DNA from 3 places in the Brevibacillus sp. NSP2.1 genome. Region 1 is predicted to be linked to each of the others. Evidence: riboswitches for the same ligand, from Rfam matches in the RefSeq annotation. Region 1 holds a riboswitch; each other region holds the start of a gene.
What was found. A riboswitch is a leader RNA that binds a small molecule or an ion and turns the genes downstream of it on or off. The one in region 1 is predicted to bind S-adenosylmethionine.

Region 1 (7,419 bases):
GCCAAGCTGCTCTCCGCTCTCGCGAATGTACGCCAAAGCGTCCTCCACATCCCGGACAGCCTCATCAAGCTTGGAAAACCGCTCCGTGGAACGATGGGTAAACGTGACAGCGATCAGGCCACTCGCAGCAAGAAGCTGTCCCCACGATACGTATTGTCCGCTGTCCTTGATCGTTTGCAAAAAATGCCACGGTCCGTCTCCGTGGATGAGTATGACAGCAGGCATCCCTTTGGAGCACTCACTCCCTTTTGGATAGTACACGTCCATTTTCAGATCGCCGCGATCGGATGTCTTGTACACGAGATCCTTTTTTACCTCTACAAGAGAAGTCTTCTCGTCGCTTGGCCTCATTACGATTCTTTTGGCAAACAGCTCGTTTTGCTCCACGTTACCCCATCTCCCCCGTAGGCACTGTATCGGGCAAGCCACCGATGTAAAAAAGCAGTTGCGGGTCAAGCCCATCCGTTTTTCCTTCTACAATACGCGACACATGTTCCAATGAATCAGCGGCGTTGACCCACACTCCCGCAAGCTTGGTCACTGGCTCTGCGATGTAAAAAGGCTGCGTCAAGTACAGCTCCAGTCTCCTGCCCCGCACGAATGTCTCCGTTTCCTCCGGGGGAACGGCAGCCTGTTCGCTCGCTTCCAGCCATTGTGCCAGCTCGCGGTATCTGCGCAACAGTTTCTTGGCTTTTTGCTGGACTGTAAAATGACGGTTTTCGAAATGCGCGTCTTCCAGCAAAGTCGCGGTAGAGGCTACGGGATCAATCGCCGGATAGTAGCGCTTGCTGGACAAGACAAAATCAAATTGCCAAAGCGTATCCAACGGACCATAGGGGACAATCTCTTCCGTGGCCACGCCGCTCACATCAATCAGAAATACGGTCAAGTCTGTTACTCGCGCTTCGGCCAGCATGCCCCGCAACTTGCCAAGCTCCCCAAATAACACGTAAGACCGGTCAGCGGCCAGTACGGCTGTGCCGTGTTCTTCTGCTTGCAAAATGGCTTGAAAGCACTCTTCGCAGCTATCACATACGGCTGCCGCTTCTGAAATGACCTCTTCCATGCCCACGACATCCCGAGCCGGGCGCCAGAAAACAGGGGTAAAGCCTGTCTGCTTCAGGCGCAAAAACAACTCCGTCAGCACGACCAGTTGTCCCATCCCTGGCTTTGCCACCAACCCGACCGTCCCCCCGCGAACGACAGGGGCGAAAACGTCGATCACCTTGATTCCCGTCTCCAGCATTTTCGTTTGCCCGCCGCGAATAATCAAATCGTCAAGACGACAGCCTGCCAGCTCAGCCAGACTCACCAACGTGCGAACCTCTGCCCGGCCGACAGGAATTTTGCCCGTACACAAATTGGACACCGTAGCTGGCCGCAAGCCTGCCTCTTTAGCGGCTGCAGTCAGGTTGGGAACCTTGCGTCTGAGCAAGGCGACATTAAGAGTCAAGTTATCCGTCATGCGCTCCCTCTTTACCATTCAATTACTTCAAAGCGTAACATTTATTACCCTAAAAAGAAGCAAAATATTTCCTGACAACTCTGACTACGTTATTATGTTGCACATATATTGGCTACACAAAAAAGCCGTCCGCTTTCGGACAGCTTCTTTCACTCGTTCCTGCGCCGAGTCGTGGATTCGTCTCTGCACGCCCACGCCGCTTTCCCAAGCTGCGTGTTCTTTCAAAACTCCACGTAAAACGGGTGCTTTTCCTCCTGCAAGCACAGCTCGATTCGCTGCCGGAAGTTGCTCCACGTAACCTTTTGCAGCGCCTCTTCAATCGGGAAAAACCCGGCTTCCAGACACTCGGGCGTCGCGATCAGCTTCCCGCCAATCGGCCTCGCTAAAAACAGCACATTGCAGATCGACTTGCTCACGTTTTGAAACACGCCGCAAAACGTCGTAATTTCGATGTCCAAGCCGCACTCTTCCTTCGTCTCCCGGATGGCTGCCGCCCGGATGGACTCGCCTTCCTCCACTTTTCCGCCAGGCATCTCCCAGCCGCGCCTCGGGCCTTTTATCAGCAGCACTTCCTTGCGCTCGTTGACAATGATCGCTGCAGCAGACAGTGAATGCTTAGGTACAGTCAAAGGCTTGCCTCCTTTTTTCCGGTTTCTTGCTTTTGCTGTCCGTCAAGTGAGATAAATCCCGCCGCAAATGTCGTGCGGAAGCGGCAATGCATTCGCCGCGCCGATTTTCGCGAAAAAAGGACGCTCGCCGCTCGCCGCTAACGCCTGCTGCGCCGCTCCAGGCTGCGTCGGTTCACACAGGACGATGCTTCCGCCGGGCAGCGCAAGCGACAAGCAACGCGCACCCAGTCGCTCATCCGTGAAAACTTCCCCGCCCTGCAAGCCGAACCACCGCGTCCAGTCCGCAGCAGCCGCGTCCAAATTCGCGACAGCGAAGCCGACAGCCAGAAGCTCGGCGGCTCCGTTCGGATGCGGAGCGATGATCCCGCGCTGCGTCAAATCTGCCTGGCGCTCCTCGTCTGTCTCCTGCCACTCAATCAAAAACGGCAGCTTTCGCGCAGTCTGCGGGTCTTCGGCAAACAGCATGCGCCAGCGTAATGTTTTTCCGTCGTCTCTTGTACGGCTGCCGTCTACTGGCCCTGTCAGCTTCAGCCCAAGCGCGCGAAATCGCTCCACCCACAGATCCATTTCGCTGGTGCGCAAGGCGATTTGCCCAAGCCCTTCGCCAAGCTCGTGCTCCGCGACCAACTGCGCGATGAGCGGATTGTCGGATCGTCCGGCAACCGCCGCATCCTCGACCGCCAAAAACTCCACATACGACAAGCCAAAATAGCTGAGACTGTTCCATGTCCCCCAATGGGTGTGCCTGCCTCCCGTTACAGCGTGAAATCCGGCTTCGCGAAACAGCCGCGCTGCTTCTGCGGGCGGACGATGGACAAAATGAACCAGATGGTCAAAGGATAATTGCATCTTTTTTCGCCTCTTTTCGTAATTACCTTTATCATAGCAAAATTTAGCAGCTTTTCGTTAGCGAAGAAAGGAGAAGCATGAACGAGACGAATCACAGCCGGAGACGCTCCCGGCGAAGACAGACAAAACCAAAGTGGCTTCGGGCAGGGAAAAATACGCTGCTTTTCAGCTTGCTCGCCGTCCTCGGGGCAGGCGCTTATCTCGGCTTCACTGCGCTCGGCAAGCACGAGGCTCCCAAAGCCACTCCCGCACCAGAGCCGGTCGCTGCCCCGGAGCCGACTGTCCGGCTCAGCTTTGTCGGGGACGTCATGATGGCAGGAAATGTGGAAAACGTTTTGCTAGAAAAAGGCTACGACTACCCGTTCACGCATGTGCGCTCGCTTTTTTTGCAGGATGACTACACCATCGCCAACCTGGAGACGCCGCTTACGACGAGAGGGACTCCCGCCGACAACAAAGCGTACGTCTACAAGTCGTCCCCTTTGGCTGCGCCCGCCATGCAGGCCGCCGGAATCGACGCGGTCAATCTGGCGAACAACCACTCGATGGATCAGGGCGTAGACGGCTTGCTCGATACGTTCGCCGCGCTGGAGGAACACCGGATCGCCTATGTCGGGGGCGGAGTCGATGCCACCCGCGCCTTCGCGCCTGTTTTTGTGGAGAAAAACGGCATCAGGCTCGCCGTGCTCGGATTCAGCCGGGTCATACCGGAAGTGAGCTGGTTCGCGCAAAAAAACGGGCCGGGACTGGCGGGAACCTACGACCCCGCCTTGGCCGTCCAAGCCATCGAGCAGGCGAAAGCACAGGCTGATCTCGTCGTCGTGATCGCCCATTGGGGCAAAGAGCGCGAAGACTTTCCCGTCGATCATCAAAAAGAACTCGCCAAGGCGTACATCGACGCAGGCGCTGACCTGATCGTCGGCGGCCATCCGCACGTGCTGCAAGGCTTTGAGCAGTATCGCGGCAAATGGATCGCCTACAGCCTGGGCAACTTCATTTTCACGCGCTCGACCGAGCCGAAAACGTGGGAAACGATGGTGCTGCAAGCAAGCTGTACGAAAAACGCCGCCTGCGACCTGACAATGCTTCCGTTCCACGCCGAACTGGGACAAGCCGTGCCGATGAACGCCACAGATGGAGCCGCTTTGCGCAAGCGAATCGAATCGCTCTCGGAAAACGTCCAGATTGACGCAGAGGGCCGCGTGCGGGGAAGTTAGCATGGCATAGTATAACCCCCGTCCTATTCGCCACTTCAGCCGGAAGCCGCTCATGAAAAAACGGGCGCATCCCTGTTCTTTTGGCTGAAACCTCTCCAAGCCTTATTCGTAAACCATAGCAAGACCGCTTTTACGAGCAAAAGGAGGGAGAGCATGACAGGAGCCATCATTACCGTAGCAGCCATTGGCGTTTTTCTGCTCTCGGGCTATTTCATGACCAAATGGGAAAAAGCCGTCTTCCCGGGAAACCAGCAAAACGGCTCCGCCCCTGATCCCCCCAAGCATTCGGACAAAAACGGCAGGCAGTAGGACGCCATCCATCTGGCATTCGTCCTTGCTGCCTGCCCGTTTTTTCTTTTGCGCCGCTTTTTCGGGTTATGCCGTTTCCAGCAGCGGGAAGCAGCGGACGGACAGGCCAAAATCGCTTTTCAGCACTTCCTCGTGCTCTTCGCGAATCCCTGTTACGATCAACCCCGCGCGCAATACTCCGCCCAGATCGAATTGGACTTTCAGCTTCGTCACCGTCACGCCCGCCTCGCGCAAGAAATGCAGGACGCGATCAGGCGTCGCAGCGAGACACGAGCCTTCGAGATAACACAGCACGCGCTCGTCCTGCCATTGACCCGGCTGCGCTTCGGCCGTTTTTTCCTTCCAGGCCGGATGCGGGGTAAACGGCTGCGTCAACAAATAAGCCAAATCCTCGACAACGGCGCTTGCCGTCGGCAGCTCGCCTGCGCCTCTGCCCGTAAACAGCAGATCGCCTACGATGTTTCCGGAAAGCTGAACAGCGTTGAAAGCATCCTGAATTTGCGCCAGCGGATGAGCGACAGGCAGCATGGTCGGCTGAACCGAGAGCCGGATTCCTTGCTCTGTTTTGTGCGCCTGGGCAATCAGCTTGATCCGGTAGCCCAGCTCGTTTGCGATACGGATGTGACCAGGAGACAAATCGGCAATCCCTTTGCGCACGACATTTGCAAGCGGCAGCGATTCTCCGTACACAAGCTGCGCGAGAATGTACAGTTTGTACATCGCGTCGAATCCTTCCACGTCAGAGCGCGGATCGGCTTCCGCATACCCCAGCTCCTGCGCTTGCTTCAACACTTCCTGATAGGGAAGCTGCTCCGCTTCCATTTTCGTCAGGATGAAGTTCGTCGTACCGTTGAGAATGCCGCGCACTCCTTGAATATCGTTCGTGCGCAAAAACTGTCGCAGCACGCTCAAAATCGGGATGCCGCCTGCCACGCTCGCCTCATAGGCCAGATGGACCTGATGCCGGTTTGCCAGATCGACCAACTCTGTGCCACGTTTGGCAAGCAGCTCCTTGTTCGCCGTCACCACGTGGCAGCCTTTTTCGATCAAGGCACGGACGTAGTCATACGTCGGCTCGACGCCCCCCATCACCTCGACGACAATGTCCACATCGCTTTTCAACACGTCCTCAAAATCCGTGGTCAAAAGCGCGGGATCTACCTGAACGGCCCGTTCTTTTTCCGAATCGCGGACCAATGCTTTGACAATTTCGATTCGCTTGCCCAATCTCGCAGCCAGCTTCTCCTGCTGCGAACGAATCGTCTTGATGACGCCGCCCCCTACTGTTCCCAATCCAAGCAGCCCTACCTTGACTACACCTGCGCTCATTTCTACCACCTCATAGCAATATTTTCGTAAAAAGAAAAAACCTTCCCGCTAAGAAGAAGGTTTTGGCATCAACGAAATCCTTCTCCTTATCTCCCAGGACGCTTCCGCCCTGCAGGAATTGGCACCTTGTCACAAGCTGTGTAACGGTTGCCGGGCTTCATCGGGCCAGTCCCTCCGCCTCTCTGGATAAAGAAAACTATGAATTTTTGCTCTTTCTCGTCGAGAAAGCGGCCAAGCGAAAAGCTTATTGGAAAAGAAAGCCTTTGTTGAGCGGAAACATCAAAAAACCTTCTTCGTTAAGAAGAAGGTTCGTCATAACTGCTACGATGTACCCGCTTCTTATCTTTCGGAACGAAAACGCCCCGCAGGAATTGGCACCTTGTCGCTCTACGCAACGGTTGCCGGGCTTCATCGGGCCAGACCCTCCACCTCTCTGGATAAGAACTTTGTTTGCTGTTGAGCCTATTCTAAGAAATTCCAAAGCATTCGTCAACAAAATTCTTTTTCGTTTTTAACCAGGCTAGATGCGGTCAGAAACGGTTCAGATACGGCCAAAAACGGGACAACCGTTCCGAATGTACGGTCGCCTTCACCTGGCAAAAACGCTTTCGACTTCCTCCGTACTGCAGCAAACGCAACGGACCAGCCCTTCCTCGCTTTCCCCCGACAGCTCTCGTTCTTCGACATAACCGCACCATTGACAGATGAAAAGCTGAACCATGCTGCTCCCTCCTTTGAGTTGCTCACGGTCAATCAGCGCCGATTTCCTCTCCCCAAAACAAAAAACGCATTTTCTACTGATCGAAAAAAGATCCGATCGTTAGAAAATGCGCAGGCAAGCAATAGACATCCTTGTCCGTTTGCCAGTATGGCGAGTCCTCTAACACCTCCCTATCTCCCGTAGGTCCATCAGTGTTGTTGAAACAGGCAGGTCTCCTGACTTCGGGATCATCGTCTGGCGCTGCCTTCCCTGTCCAGCGGCTGGACAAGTGGCCTGTGTGCGCGAAACTCCCCTCTTACAGTGGCGGGACCGTGTCGGATTTGCACCGAGCTTCCCTATTATCCTTAGCAGCGAATCGCCGCAAGGAACCTGTTCCCCCGTATGCAATTTTGCAAATCGTTACTACCATTCTATTCTACTTTTCCTGAAAAATGGTAGAATAAACAAGCGAAAGGGACGAATCAAATCAACGCGGTTCGCTTTTGCATACCGTCTACAGTGAATACCTTTCCCGCAATATGCGACAGTGATGGGCCTCATGCCCGGCAATGACATAGGCCAAAGTGCGTGCGGACAGTTTGTTGCCGTTGGCCGTCCCTGTTCGCGTCCACGCCTCCTCTGCCACTCCCCGCAACAGAGCGCGCGTCGACTGCCGAACAGCCTGATATTCTTCGAGCAAATCGGCCAGGTCGCGTTTCTGAAAAAAAGCTTGCGCAACATACGCATTTTCGTCAAATCCGACGAGCGGTGTCTGATCTCCCCGGGCAATTCGCAGCAAGCGGTAGCTCATAATCCGCTCCGTATCGATCAGATGCCCCAACACTTCTTTTACGGTCCATTTGCCCGGCGCGTAGCGATACTCCGCTTGCGCCTCGGTAAGCCCGGCATACATCTCGACGG
Region 2 (7,419 bases), 1.1 Mb from region 1:
ATCGCCTCGGTGTCGTTGCTCACGCGGGAGACGAGCGAGCCAACCGGCGTCTTGTCAAAAAAGGACACCGGAAGCTTTTGCAAATGCGCAAACAGCTTCATCCGCATCTGCTGAATGATGCGCTGGGCAATCGTTTGCAGCCACAAAATCTGCACGTAGTTGAAGCCCGCCGACAGCAAAATCAGCGCTCCGTACCCTAACGACAGCCAGATGATCGGCTGCACGTCGTTTTGGTACATCGCCAAAACTTCTTCGCCCGTCAGCCGGATTCCTGTCGGAGCCGCACTCGTCCCCGCCGCATCGCCCGCCGTCACCGCAAAGCGCTCCCGGCCATTTTCCGGCTCGATGGGCGTGAACTGCTTCTCGCCGTTTTGCTCGATTTTTCCCTCGATCAAGTAATACGTCGTGCCTGCCGCAACTACGGTCGCTTCGCTCGCCTGGATGCTGCCGGGTGTCAAGCCCGCATCGGCCAGCGCATCCTCCCGTATATAGTAGCGATCGTTTATCGCAACCACCAGGTCCTCGGGCACCTGCGGCTTTTGTTCAAACTCGTACCAGGGCTTCTGGATGGCGAGGATGTGATTGTCGATCATCGCCTTGGCCAGAAATGGTCCCGCCAGCTCCGCACTCGTCCCGAGCAGAAGCAGGATCAGCGCTCCCCCTATTTGCTTTTGAAACGGCCGCGCAAATGCGGCCAGCCGCTTCCATACGTGTTCTTTCCCCACGAAACGCTCTCCCTCCCTCTTCACGGCTTAGCCGGCAACATCCCGCTCCATTTGCTGTCTGCGATACTGCTCCGCATACCAGCCGTTTTGCTGCATCAGCTCATCATGTGTTCCCCGCTCGACAATCCGGCCTTCGTCCAGCACGAGAATCAGCTCGGCGTGTTGCACGGCAGACAGGCGGTGAGCGGTAATAATCGTCGTTTTGGCGGCGCGCTCCTCGCGCAAATGACGCAAAATCGCCTCTTCCGTCCGGGCGTCGACCGCCGACAACGAATCGTCGAGAATGAGGATGCCTGCATCGAGCAGCAAAGCCCTGGCAATCGAAATCCGCTGCTTTTGCCCGCCGGAGAGGGTCACGCCCTTTTCGCCCACCATCGTTTGCAGGCCATCGCGGAACTGGGCCAGATCATTGCTCATTTCCGCCAGCTTGAGCGCGTGCAGTACCTCCGCCTCTGTCGCTTGCGGCCGGCCAAACGCTACATTTTCCGCAATCGTCCGCGAGAACAGCAAATGCTCCTGCGGCACATAGGCGATTTTTTCCCGCAGCGCTGCAAATGACAGTTTTTCAATCGGCACTCCGCCGACAAACAGCGACTGCTCCTTCAACTCGTATTGATGCAACAGGGCGCGGCACAGCGTCGACTTCCCGCTCCCCGTCCGCCCGACAATGCCCAGCGTCTCGCCTGCCCCGAGCGAAAAGGTGATGTCAGTGAGCGCAGGCTTTTCACTGCCCGGGTAGGCAAAAGAAAACTGGCGAGCTTCTACCGTATTCGGCGTCTCGGCCGTCACCGGGTGGGCGACTTCCTTCACATCCGGCTGTTCCACCAAAAGCTCGGAGAGGCGCTTGTGGGACGCTCCGCCGCGCTGCAGCACGTTGACCAGCCAGCCAAAGGCGAACATCGGCCAGATCAAAAGCCCGAGGTACAGGTTAAAAGCGACCAGATCGCCCAAAGAAATCGCGCTCGTAAAGACGAGGTATGTTCCATAGCCAAGCCCGATCAGGAAGCTGAAGCCGATAATGATCGCAATCGTCGGCTCGAACAGCGCGTCGATCCGCGATACGCTCACGTTGCGCTCCAGCGTTTTTTCACTGACCCGGCGATAGGCTTCAATGTCTTCCTTTTCCTGCACAAACGCACGCAGCACACGCACGCCGGAAACCGATTGCTGCACGTGGTCGTTCATCTCGCCAAACGCTTCCTGGGCGAGATAAAAGCGCTCGTGCAGCAGTCTGCCGTAGTAGGCGGTCGACCAGGCCAAAAAAGGCATCGGGATCAGCGCCGCCAACGTCAGCTTCCAATCGATGACCGTCACCATGACCCCGAGCGTCAACAGCGTCATGAACAGCGAATCGACCAGCGTGAGCACGCCTGTACTCGCCGTTTGCTCGATCGCCGGAATGTCGTTGGTCGCGACAGCCATCAGATCGCCGCTGCGCTTGCGATGGTAAAACGACGGCGTCATCCGCGTCAGGTGCGCAAACAGACGCTCGCGCAAAGTCCGCTCCAAAATCAGCGCACCGCCGTTGAGCAAGTGTCGCCAGGCAAAACGCATCGCGTACAGCCCGACACCAAGCGAGAGCAGGATCGCAACCGTCCTGGTCAAATCCTGCGTCGTCAAAGAGCTGTTGCGCATCGCATCGACCGTCTCTCCGATCAGACGAGGCGGCCAAAGCATCAGGACGTCGATGAGAAATAAAAACAAGATACCGATTGTGTACCGTTTCCAGTACGCGCGAAAAAACCACGATAGCTCCTTGAGTGTATGCAAGCAGATCCCCCTCCCATGATGTAGCCTTGTATGGAACTCAATTGCAGCCAGCGCTTTTCTCCTGGGCAACTGCACCTTTCCAGCGAATGGACAAACCCGGCTGCGCCAAACCAAACCATGGGCGAAACCGTAATTGTACTAATATATAAAAAAGGCGCGCGCATCACGCACCCCTTCTTGCTTCCTTCATCGTAATTTACTGAATTTTCTTTGTCAATCCAACTTTTTCAGCTACGTCTTGCCAGCCATTCTTCCTTCAACATGCTGTACACGGCATGGTCGACAAAATGGTCGTACAGAAACTCGTTGCGGCGCAGGATTCCTTCCAGTTGAAAGCCCAGCCGCTCCGGGATCGCTCTGCTCCTGTAATTTTCCGTCGCCGCCTGAATCGTGACCTTTTCCAGCCCCCACGAGCCGAAAATAAGCTGGTCCATGTACGCCGCCACTGCCCCGGTCATCAGTCCCTTGCCCTGGAACTGGGCGCCGAGCCAATAGCCGATCGCCGTTTTCTTGTTGATCCAGTCAATATTGTGCACGCCCAGCGTTCCGGCCAGCCGTCCGTTGTGCCAGATTCCGTAGTGAATGCCCTGATTGTCGTTATGCTGCTGGATCGTTCGCTGGATAAAATGGCTCGTATCCTCGACACGCTTCGTAAAATTCAGCCAAGGCAGCCATTCCTTCAGGTAGGGTCTGTTGGTGTCCGTGAGCCAGAACATTTCGGCGGCATCGGACAGCTCAAGCTGTTTGAGAAACGTCTCCTCATTAATCGGTATCCTTCTCATGCAAAAGCCCTCCTTATATTATGTAGATGCAGCGACTAAAGACTGGCAAACGACTGCTTACGCTCGATTATGCGACCGGAGCCATTGTTTGGCAAGCGGCAGGGACGCTTCTTGCGCAAAAAGCGCCCGCCAGCGAACTGGCAGACGCTCATGAGCGTGATTATTGTTTGCTTTTCGCAATCTCTTCCGGTTTGAAAATGCCCGTCTCGGTGACAATCGCCGTAATGTATTGGGCAGGCGTCACATCGAACGCCGGATTGTACACTTTGATGTCGTCAGGTGCTACCTGTTTGCCCAGGCCGTGCGTGATCTCCTCGGCCGGACGCTCCTCAATCGGAATGTCCGCGCCTGTCGGTGTTGCCAGGTCGACTGAGGACAGGGGAGCTGCCACGTAAAAAGGAATGCCGTGCGCCTTTGCCAAAACCGCTACCCCGTAGGTGCCGATCTTGTTGGCGACATCGCCGTTGGCCGCCACGCGGTCCGTTCCGACGACGACCGCCTGCACTTTGCCCTGCGACATCACCATCGCCGCCATGTTGTCGCAGATCAGCGTGACGTCGATGCCCGCCTGCTGCAATTCATACGCGGTCAGGCGAGCGCCTTGCAAGACGGGACGCGTCTCGTCTGCATATACTTTCAGATTCCAGCCGCGTTCCTTGGCCAAATAAAAGGGAGCCGTAGCCGTTCCGTACGCTGCCGTCGCCAGCGCCCCCGGATTACAGTGCGTGAGAACGCCCATGCCGTCTTGCAGCAGCGTGAGCAGATGCTCTCCGATCGTCCGGCACACCTCGGCGTCTTCCTTTTGAATCGCCAGCGCTTCGTCAAGCACAGCGGCTTTCAGCTCTGCGATTGGCAGGGCAGCGTCTTTTTTCACGCGCGCCTTGATCCGGTCGAGCGCCCAGAACAGGTTGACAGCGGTAGGGCGGGATGTGCCCAGGTAGTCTGCCTGACGGTTCAACTCCTGCCAAAACGCTTCGTACGTCTGTGCCTCGCTGCCGCGAATCCCCAGGTACAATCCATATGCTGCGGCCATGCCGATTGCCGGCGCGCCGCGCACTTCCAGGCGGCGAATGGAGCCCCATACTTCTTCTGCGGTCGTCAGCCGCAAGTAAATCGTCTCTACTGGCAAACGCGTCTGGTCAAGCAAGACGAGCGCGTCGTCTTCCCACTTGACTGGCGTTGTTTGTGTACTGGTTGTCATACTGTCGTTGCCTCCTGATAGTAGCGTGCGGTTACCTGGCGGACGATGTCCGTGATGTCTGTCGATTCGTCGACGTTGCTGCGGCCGAGAATCAGCGCTTCTCCGATCGCCAGCGCCAGTCGCTCGGCTTCTGCCCGTTTTTCATCGTCTGCGATGGTGTTCAGATCAGCCACTCCCGCAAGCCCGATCACGCGGCGCAAAATTTTGCAGCCGGCATAGCCCGCCGTGTCCTGAATCAGTCGCTTCACGTAGCTTTGCCACAAGCCTTCGACGTGAGCGCTGCGCTCTTTTGCCTGTTTGTGCCAGAGCTGAACGAACTGGGAAACGAATTCGTTCCAGACATCTTCCACCGTTTCCAGTAAGTATTCGCGGTACGAGTCGCGTTCTCCTGGGTCTTCTTGCAATCCGTGTTGACCTGCGTAGTTGAGCAGCAGGTTGGCGATGACCGCGCCGATGTCAAAGCCGATTGGCCCGTAGTAGGCAAATTCCGGGTCGATCGCTTTCAGGCTCGTCTCGGTGATGAAAATGCTGCCCGTGTGCAAGTCGCCGTGCAGCAGCGCTTCTGCGCGCGTGAGGAAGTCGTATTTCAGCTTGGCGATCTCCAGCTTGAGCGGCTTGTTGTTCCAGATCGCTTCCACTTCCCGGCGAATCAGCGGGTTGAAGTCGTTGGTCGGCGCATTTTCGTACGGATCGGTAAAGACGAGATCTTCTGTGATTTTGCACAATTCCGGATTTATGAATGTTCCGACGAGCGCTTTTTTGTCGTACGGATGCGCGCCCAAATCCGATGTGTAGAACAAGGTGTGCGCGAGAAAACGGCCGATCTGCTTCGGAAAAAGCGGATAGCGCTTGCCCTCAATCAAGCCTTTGCGCATGATGATGTGGTCGCCTACGTTTTCCATCACCGTCAGGGCCAGCTCCTGATCGAAGTGGTACACTTCCGGCACCAGGTCCGGTACGTATTTGTGCTGGATGCGAAGCGCTTCGCTCTCGATCCGGGCGCGGTCGATGGTCAGCGGCCACGACTCGCCCACGACTCTCGCAAACGGCAGCGCCTGCTTCACGATCACTTTTTTTCCGGTAGCCGACTCCTGAATATCGAACACCAGATTCAGGTTCCCGTCCCCGATTTCGCGGCTGGTCAGCTCGGCCCCCTCTGTAAACAGACCCGGCAAGCCTTTTACGTACTCTACTGCTTCCTGTTCAGTCAATGCGCGGTATGCCATGATTGATTACTCCCCTCGTTAAGTAGTTTCTCTCTATCTGTAGCGGACTGGTCATATCCCCCAGCCTTGCGGTCAAACGGTGTCATGCGGCCATCGGCGTTCGTGCTGTGACATACAAAAAGACCTCTTTTCCGAAGAAAAGAGGTCGCTGTCGTCACGTACAAATAACGTGTCATGTCCCCCTTATCTTCCAGACCACTTTTGTTTCTGCAGGAATTAGCACCGTGCACGTCGCTTTTTGCTTCAATCGCTGCTCGCGTTGAAATCGCGTCGTGTCGGTTGCCGGGTATCATCGGGCCAGTCCCTCCACCTTCTCTGGATAAGGTATCCAAACGTATGCGGTTTTGATTTAGTTTGAATCATACAACCTGCGGTTCCACGATGTCAACACTCTTTTTTTGCAAAAACGGCTCGCCTTCTACCAGCTATTCTGCGTCCCCGAGGCGGCGGGGCGCTCCCAGTTCCACCAGTCGATTTTGCCGACAAACGCGGCGGTAATTGACTTTTCCTCCTTGAGCCTGAGCAGCTCCTTCGTCGGCCCGGTCAGGACGGCGCCGTAGATGCGCACGCCTTTTTCCTGCAAATAGCGATAGCGCTCCTCGAGTTGCGGATTGCCGCCCGAAAGCAGCGCGTAGCCCATATCGCGCGCCAAGCTTTTTTGCTCGGTCAAATACTTCATCTCGCCCATGAAGGCGGCCATTCGCCGCTCGCCTTCTCCGTTCACCTGAATCGGCGCGGTTCCGTAATCCAGCTCCCGCTCGGCAAAGCCCCAGACCTCCCCCGGGCCGAGTAGCAGATTGCCGGCTTCCCCGTCAACTTGTTTCACCTCCACGCCAGTGTCGACGGCAAACCAGACCGTCTCCTGGTTGTAGCTGCTGACATGGCGGGAAACCAGCTCGACATACTGCTCATACGTCAGGAAGCTGTCAAACGAGATCGCCAGTTGGGAAACCGTTCCTTCCGGCAGCTTTTCCAGCGTCGTCCAGGCAGGCGTGCGCAAAAAGGACGTGTCTTCTTCCGGTTCTCCGGCCGATAGCGGATAGCGGAAAAACAGCTTTTGCTCCCTGCCGCCCCCTGTCCACTCCGGTCTGGCGCTCACGTTCCACAGCACATTCGTGCTCCGAAAGCGGCCAGCGCTTTTGGCCTCGTTGCCAACCTGCTCTCGCAGCTCCATGTCGATGCTGCCGTACAACAGCCCCACCTGCGAGCCGCTGCTGCCCACGCTCACGCCAGGCTGGGTAAAATTGACCATGTCCCGTGCCACCCGGAACAAATCGTCATGCATCAGCGTCCCCACCCAGCCGTTTACGAACAGCAAGAGCACACCCGCGAGGCAAGGAATCGCGAAGGCATAGAAGGAGGTCGTCAGCCTGTTTTTCCACTTTCCCCGTCGGACGATCGCCCGTTGTCTTGCTTCCGAAAGCCCTGGCGCAGCCTCCTGCTTGCCGTCTGTCCCTTGTTCTTCCCCGAGCAATAGCCGTTCCAGCCGCTTCCCGTACTCTTCGTCGTCTGCCAGTTCCTCGCCCAGCCGTTTCGCTTCCTCTCCCGTCAAATCCCCTCTCAGGTAAGCAAGCAGTTTTTGCTCGCGGTCATCCCCGTTTTGGTTCGTCATAGCCCTTCCTCCTTCCACAGTTGCCGCATCTTTTGCCGTCCCCGAAACAGGGAGCGCTTGACATCCGCCAGTTCGATTCCCAGCACCTCCGCCATTTCCGCGT
Region 3 (7,419 bases), 130 kb from region 1:
TCGTGATCGACGTGCCGGAAGAATACACCGGGGCTGTCATGGAGACGCTGGGCCAACGCAAGGCCGAGATGGTCAACATGGTCAACAACGGCTTCGGCCAGGTCCGTCTGGAGTTCATCATTCCGTCCCGCGGACTGATCGGCTACCGCACGGAGTTTTTGACGATCACACGCGGCTACGGCATCCTCAACCATTCCTTTGACAGCTATCGTCCGCTTGTCCAGGGCGCTGTGGGTGGACGTCACGCAGGCGTGCTCATTTCCCACGAGACCGGAACCGCAACCACGTACGGCCTGATGTCTGTCGAGGATCGCGGCATCATGTTCATCACGCCGGGTACGGAAGTCTATGAAGGCATGATCGTGGGCGAACACAACCGCGACAACGACTTGACCGTCAACGTGTGCAAAGAGAAGCACGCGACCAACGTCCGCTCCGCAACGAAGGACGAGACGGTGAAAATGAAGACCCCTCGCCTGCTGACGCTGGAAGAGGCTCTGGAGTATTTGAACGACGACGAGCTGTGCGAAGTTACGCCACAATCCGTCCGTTTGCGCAAAAAGTATTTGAACAAATCGGATCGCGAGCGCTACGAAAAGCAAAAGCGCTGGGAAGCACAACCGCAAGCGTAAGCTCGCGGCGCGATCGCGGTACAATAAAAGCCGCTTTGTCCCCGATGATGGGCAAAGCGGCTTTTGGTTTGGCAGGGAAGCCGTTTTTTACAGCAAGCGTTCGATGTCAGCGGCCACGTCTTCCGGCTGCACGCGGGCACCGATGCGCTTGACGATACGGCCTTCCTTGTCTACGAGAAACTTGGCGAAGTTCCATTCGATCTCTTCACCCTGGCCTTCGGGAGCGTTGGCTTTCAGGTGCTGGTACAAAGGATGGGCAGTCGGACCATTCACATCGATTTTGGCAAACAGCGGGAACGTTAGGCCGTAGTGGCGATCGCAAAATGCCGCGATCTCTTCCTCGCTGCCAGGCTCTTGAGCGGCAAACTGGTTGCACGGAAAGCCGAGAACGGCGAATCCTTTGTCCGCATAGCGCGTGTACAGCTCCTGCAAGCCTTTGTACTGCGGGGTTAGTCCGCACTGGCTGGCGGTATTGACGATCAGCAAAACGCGTCCTTTGTACTCGGCCAGCGTCTGTTCTTCGCCGGAAATCGTCTTGACGGAAATATCGTACAGGCTCATGTTTTTCCCACCTTTTTCTAAGTTTGCGACCCTCTCATCATAGCATGTCCGCGAAAAGGCAGGCTAGCATTGTCATGCGCCAAGTGCAGGAGCAGTCCGTTTTTGACAGGAAATCCATCACCTGATAAAGTAAAAAGGATACATACGAAAAAACGTTGGAAAAAGGAAAAGATTATGCAAAAGAGCGGGTCTTTCCCGTCGCGGTGAGAGGACACGGCCTTTTGCGTTACAGGAGAGATTTGTGATGGACTGGATACACCTTGCTTCAACCTACGTACCGGCAAACCCGGATCAACTGAGCGCCTACGACAGCTTCCGCCTGTGGGCGGACCATAATCGGGCTTGGATTTTGTTTGTGCAATTAATTATCGTTTACTACCTGGGGTTTGCGACGGTAATTCGCATGCCGATCTTGAAAACGTTGCTTTTATACCTTCTCCTGTTCGTCGGGGCGCTGATCTTTGCGATTTTGGACGTCCAGCTTCCTGTGAAGAGCGCGATGCTGGTCGCGATTGTCATTCTGGTCGTCGTCAAGCTGAGAATCAAACCGGAGCGAGAGTGAGGTGGCCCTCGTGAAACGTGATGATGCACTCTTTAACTGGTTGCAGATTCAAGTGGTAGCAGACGCGCGGCCGGACGATCAGTCGGCGCAGGAGACGGCGGCGTTTTTCTTGCAGATGTTGCAGGAGGACCACGCGCTTAGCGAGCTTGCCTATCGGCAGGAAGGCGGCTGGTACGTGCTGACGGCAAAGGAGGAAGCGGCGACGTTCGAGCGCAAATATCCGGCTGAAACGGTCGAGTCCTTGCTGGTCGCGATTGAAAACGAGCCTAAATACAATAGTTAAAAAAAGGGAAAAGACTCTTTCCGGCTCCGACCTGTTCGGCGGCGGAAGAGTCTTTTTTGTCGTGCGCACGGGGGCATTATCAGGCGTTCAGAGTGTCCCGGCGCGCTTTTTTGCTGTCTGGAGCCGCTGTGGGTATTTAGACGTGTTTTCGGCTGCGGTGCAACTTTTGAAAAAAACGCTACGTCTGTATGGTTGCCCACAGAAGACAGGGGATGATTGGCAAAAATAGAGGGGGAGACACCAGTGAAAAAGATCATGACCAAGCCCGTATTGGCGGTCGTTACGGCGGCGGGACTCATCGGCTGCCTGACGCCGATTTTTGCAGATGCCAGCTCCAGCAGCACGCCGGCGACCAAGGTAGTGATGAGCGACGAAGGCAAGCAGGTTACCCGCTACAACCTGAAAGAGCTTGCGAAAAACGACCCGGCTACGCTGAATATGCTGCTGAAAAACCAGGCAGACCATTTGTACCTGATTGTAGATCCGATCCATCTGAATACGAAGCTGCAAACATACATGGAAACGAACAAGTCGGAGTGGGAGCGCATTTATCGCGACTATTACGGCGACATCTGGCTGGAAGTTCGCCGCACAGAGGCGGACGAGGAACTGGTCAGCGTGAGCGCGCAGACCGAAAACGGCAAGGTGTACATCAAAGGCATCGTGACGCCGGAAGTGACGAAAGTAGTCGTGACCAAGCCGAACGGCGACTTTATCGAGGCAGTGCCGACGAGCGAGCATTCGTTTACCGTCAGCTTTGCCGCGCCGGAAACAGATTCCGTCCAATACGTCACCGTACAGGCGTATGCCGGCAGTCTGTTGGCGGACAGTGAAAAAGTTAAGCTCATCCCGCAGGCTGACGAGGAAAAAAGCAGGCTGATCCACGCCTTTTCCGTGTACGACGCCAAAAAAGCCGAATGGCAGGTAAAAGGTGTCGTCAAGCACGGAGCGGACAAGGTCGTCGTCTCCTACAACGGCGTGAAACAGGAGACGAGCTTGAAGAAGCTGTGGGACGGGGTGGACAGCTTCAGCGTGACGGTCAAGGACGTGAAGGCGAAAGCCGCAAGCGACGAAGCGCTGGTCGAAATATATGAAGACGGGAAAAAAGTCGACTCCGACACGATCAAAGTCGATGTCGTCAACCCACCGGACAAAGACCCTGGCGCGGCCTATGCCATTGCCGGAACGGCAGTGCACGATTTGAAGAAAAAGTCCGTTCAACTGAAAGGCACCGTCAAGGGCTGGGACGAGAAGCAAAAAGCAAAGCTTGTCGTCGTCACCCCGGACGGCAAGAAAAAGGAGATCAAGCCAAACGACAAGGGCGAATACACCGTGACCTTTACCTACAAAAACCGCTCGTTTGCTGCGAAAACCGTCCATCTGGAACTGTACGCGAAAGACAAGCTGGTAAAGCAGGCGGACATCGCGCTGAGCACGAAAATTACCGCCGTGCCGAAGAAGGATGACGATAAGGACGACAAGGATAAAGACAAGCACCACTATCCAAACGGAAAAGCATACGGCTATTGGAAAAACTACGACGGCAAATGGAAAGATGGCGACAAAGATGACCGCGACGATGACCGCGACGACGACGATGACGACGACCGCGGCAAAAGAAGCGGCAAGTAGTCTCGTTTACGGCTGCTTGTAAGTCTGAACATACTCGACCAGCTCGCGGATGTAATCGCCGAGGATAGGGATCGAGAGAAACTGCGTCAAAAGCGAGCCGAGCAGCGCCAGCACGATCGCTGTTCCAATCGTCAAGCCAAGACCCCGGGCAAGCCCTGCGAGGAAATTGATCCAGAGCAGCTTGCGCGGGGCTGTGTAGTTTTGGATCACGTCTGCGAGCCGGATATCCTCCAAAAACATGGCGATTTTGTCCATGCGCTCGTTCATTTTCCGCACTTCCTGCAGCTCGTGGAGGACCTGGTCGATTTTGTGCATAAGCCGGTCTGTAGGCGTAGGTGCCACTTTTTCCAACCTCCTTATCCGGTACGGCTTTGTTTTTTACCAGTGTAGGGAAAAAAACAGGCAGAATCAAGGCGTGGAGGAAACGTTTGCCTAATGGCAGATGCGAGGGGTACAATAGACGTACTACCGTTTACGAGGAGGCATCCGAATGGCTGAAACCGTATCCCAAACCTTGTCGGAAGAACTGTTCGCGCTCCTGCAAAAAGAGCGATTTGTGACGCTCGGCACCGTCGATCACGAGACAGGAGCGCCATCGCTCAGCTCCTTGTCCTGGACATTGGCGGTGAACAGCGGACTCATCCGCTTTGCCGTGGATAACCGCTCGCGCATACTCGCCAATATTGCCAAAGAGCCGCAGGTCGTCCTGCATCTGATCGGGGCAGGCTCCTCTTTTGCGATCAACGGACGCGCCGCAGTGAAAGCCGAGCGGCTGGAGGGCGTTCCGCTGAAGCTGGCGCTGGTGGAGATCGCGATTGACTCCGTCCGAGACGTCATGTTTTACGGCTCGCGCATTTCCGTAGAACCGCAATACGAAAAGACGTACGACAAAAACGCGGCTGCGAAGCTGGACAACCAGGTCATGACTGCGCTGAAAAACGCCTAGTCAAGACGGCCGCACAACAGTGGAAAATCCTGTTGACAAAAAACCGCCGTATCCTTTAGTATTAGGTCATTCAAATTGAATAGCAAAACTTCTTATCCAGAGAGGCGGAGGGACTGGCCCGATGATGCCCGGCAACCAATCACCTGCATGTTCGTTCATGCGGGGAGATAATGGTGCTAATTCCTGCAGAGTTTTTTAACTCTGAAAGATGAGAAGGTCTTGCTTACGGTGACGTAAACAAAGCCTTCTTTCAGAGGAAAGGGGGCTTTTTTCATGCCCCTCGTACATCATTGGAGGGAGAGAGTTACGTATGAGACTGGAAACAAAATTGATTCAAGCAGGCGTAGGCAGAGATGAAAAAACAGGGGCGGTCAGCTTTCCTGTCTACTATGCCACCGCATATCGCCACCCGGCATTGGGGCAGAGCACAGGCTTTGACTATACACGCACGGCCAATCCGACCCGCACGGTTTTGGAAGAAGCCATCGCCGAGGCAGAATCGGGCGATGCGGGCTTTGCCTGCGCATCGGGAATGGCGGCGGTTCATACGGTCATGGGGCTGTTTTCCCAGGGAGATCATCTCATTGTGTCGCTCGATTTGTACGGAGGGACGTATCGCTTGTTTGAGCAGGTGCTTTCCCGCTACGGCCTGTCTTTTACGTACGTAGACTTGCGCGACCTGGAAGCGGTGCAAAACGCGCTGCGAGCCGAGACAAAGGCGATCTTCTTCGAGACGCCGACGAATCCGCTCATGCAGATTACCGATCTTCGCCAAATCGCCGGGCTGGCAAAGCAGCATGGACTTTTGACGATAGTCGACAACACGTTCATGACCCCTTATTGTCAACGCCCGCTGGAGCTTGGCGCAGATATCGTGTTGCACAGTGCGACGAAGTACTTGGGTGGCCACAACGATGTACTGGCCGGACTGATCGTGACAAAAGGCGAGGAGTTGTCGGAAAAAATCCGGTTTTTGCATAATTCCATCGGAGCGGTATTGGGTCCACAAGATAGCTGGCTGTTGGTACGCGGAATGAAGACATTGGCGCTGCGCATGGAAAGACATCAGACAAACGCGCTCGCGGTTGCAAAAAAGCTGCAGGAGCATCCGGCTGTCGCCGAAGTGTTTTACCCAGGGCTGCAAAAACACCCCGGGCATGCCATCCAGGCGAGCCAGGCAAGCGGTTATAGCGGTATGGTTTCATTCCGGGTACGGTCTGCGGAGCAGGTGGGCTTGTTTTTGCAAAATCTGCGCATCGTTTCTTTTGCGGAAAGCCTTGGCGGCGTCGAATCGTTGTGTACGTATCCGGCGACACAGACCCACGCTGACATTCCGCTGGAAGTACGGGAGTATGTCGGCGTTTGTGACCGATTGCTGAGGCTGTCGGTCGGGATTGAGCATCCGGAAGACTTGATCGCTGATCTGTTTCAGGCTTTGGACGCAAGTCTTGTCGTTGGGGGGGCTGCGCGATGAATTTCGCAACGAAGGTTTTGCATGGCTCTACTTGCATCGATCCGTTCACAGGGGCGTCGTCGGTTCCGATTTACCAGGCTTCCACGTTTCACCAGTTTGATCTCGACCAGCCAGGCACGTATGACTACGCCCGTTCCGGCAATCCGACCAGACACGCGCTGGAGGAAGCGATTGCCGCTCTCGAAGGCGGCGCGCGCGGCTTTGCTTTCTCGTCCGGCATGGCGGCGATCTCCAGCGTGTTCATGCTGTTTTCGGCTGGCGACCATATCGTAGTCGCGGAGGACGTGTACGGCGGCACCTTCCGCTTTTTGACCCGCGTGCTGTCGAGAATGGGCATTTCCGTTACGTTTGTCGATGCGACCCAGACAGAGGCCGTGCGGGAGGCGATTACTCCGGCGACCAAGGGAGTGTATCTGGAAACGCCGTCCAATCCGACGCTGAAAGTGACCGACATCGCGGCGGTGTCAGCCGTTGCGAAGGAGCACGGGCTGCTCGTCATTGTCGACAATACGTTTTTGACGCCGTACTATCAGCGGCCGCTGGAGCTGGGGGCGGACGTCGTCATCCACAGCGCGACCAAGTTTATCGGCGGCCACAGCGACGTGGTTGCCGGGCTGGCAGTGACGCGCGACGCCGCGCTCGGCGAGCAACTGTACCTGATCCAGAACGGCATGGGCGCGATTCTTGGGGTACAGGATTGCTGGCTCGTCATGCGCGGGCTGAAAACGCTCAAGGCACGTCTGGATGTCAGCACAAAGTCGGCAGGGATTCTCGCGGAGTGGCTGTCCACGCACCCTGGCGTGAGCCGCGTTTACTACACGGGCTTGGCTGACCATCCGGGGCATCTCGTCCAGCAACAGCAAGCAAGCGGCCACGGTGCGGTTCTGTCGTTCGATGTAGGGAGCCGTGAGCGAGCCAAGGCGTTGTTTGACCGGGTGAAGCTGCCGATTGTGGCAGTGAGCCTGGGGGCTGTCGAGACGATCTTGTCGTATCCGGTGATGATGTCGCATGCGGCGATGCCCGCAGCGGAGCGGGAAGCGCGCGGCATTACCGATGGCTTGATCCGGTTGTCCGCAGGGTTGGAGGACGTGGACGACTTGCTCGCGGACTTGAAGCAGGTACTGGACGCATTGCCGCCGCTGAGTTCGGTTCAGTCACAACAATCCGTCCAGCCGCAACAAAAAGAGGCATTCTCCCGGGCGTAATTTCCCGAGGCGAATGCCTCTTTTTTACTGAATCGGAATCTTCCACGAAAACGCGTTCGCTCATCCTTGAAATGGCTTCGAGAGAGTTTTTTTTATGGTGCGCCTGTGCGGTTTACGTTGATCT

Region 2: it holds a riboswitch for S-adenosylmethionine, as region 1 does, so the genes downstream of both, mtnK (S-methyl-5-thioribose kinase) here and M655_RS10830 (homoserine dehydrogenase) in region 1, are expected to answer to the same signal.
Region 3: it holds a riboswitch for S-adenosylmethionine, as region 1 does, so the genes downstream of both, M655_RS10255 (aminotransferase class I/II-fold pyridoxal phosphate-dependent enzyme) here and M655_RS10830 (homoserine dehydrogenase) in region 1, are expected to answer to the same signal.

The regions. Positions count from the first base shown of each region.
Region 1 covers NZ_CP048274.1:2,159,468-2,166,886, reverse strand. Annotated here, with positions in the region: gene M655_RS10860 (alpha/beta hydrolase) at 1-387, opposite strand, end outside; gene M655_RS10855 (P-loop NTPase family protein) at 389-1,465, opposite strand; gene M655_RS10850 (NUDIX hydrolase) at 1,687-2,094, opposite strand; gene M655_RS10845 (VOC family protein) at 2,137-2,943, opposite strand; gene M655_RS10840 (CapA family protein) at 3,021-4,160, shown strand; gene M655_RS10835 (hypothetical protein) at 4,314-4,469, shown strand; gene M655_RS10830 (homoserine dehydrogenase) at 4,536-5,798, opposite strand; SAM riboswitch class I at 5,882-5,991, opposite strand; SAM riboswitch class I at 6,135-6,242, opposite strand; cobalamin riboswitch at 6,708-6,907, opposite strand; gene M655_RS10825 (DinB family protein) at 7,013-7,419, opposite strand, start outside.
Region 2 covers NZ_CP048274.1:1,062,900-1,070,318, reverse strand. Annotated here, with positions in the region: gene M655_RS05185 (ABC transporter ATP-binding protein) at 1-725, opposite strand, end outside; gene M655_RS05180 (ABC transporter ATP-binding protein) at 753-2,495, opposite strand; gene M655_RS05175 (GNAT family N-acetyltransferase) at 2,723-3,277, opposite strand; gene mtnA (S-methyl-5-thioribose-1-phosphate isomerase) at 3,438-4,478, opposite strand; gene mtnK (S-methyl-5-thioribose kinase) at 4,475-5,704, opposite strand; SAM riboswitch class I at 5,885-6,030, opposite strand; gene M655_RS05160 (anti-sigma factor) at 6,123-7,316, opposite strand; gene M655_RS05155 (sigma-70 family RNA polymerase sigma factor) at 7,313-7,419, opposite strand, start outside.
Region 3 covers NZ_CP048274.1:2,033,725-2,041,143, forward strand. Annotated here, with positions in the region: gene typA (translational GTPase TypA) at 1-632, shown strand, start outside; gene M655_RS10225 (glutathione peroxidase) at 720-1,193, opposite strand; gene M655_RS10230 (YlaH-like family protein) at 1,438-1,755, shown strand; gene M655_RS10235 (hypothetical protein) at 1,766-2,038, shown strand; gene M655_RS10240 (hypothetical protein) at 2,282-3,670, shown strand; gene M655_RS10245 (DUF5665 domain-containing protein) at 3,677-3,985, opposite strand; gene M655_RS10250 (pyridoxamine 5'-phosphate oxidase family protein) at 4,161-4,616, shown strand; SAM riboswitch class I at 4,706-4,831, shown strand; gene M655_RS10255 (aminotransferase class I/II-fold pyridoxal phosphate-dependent enzyme) at 4,927-6,090, shown strand; gene M655_RS10260 (trans-sulfuration enzyme family protein) at 6,087-7,295, shown strand; gene M655_RS10265 (YhcN/YlaJ family sporulation lipoprotein) at 7,388-7,419, opposite strand, start outside.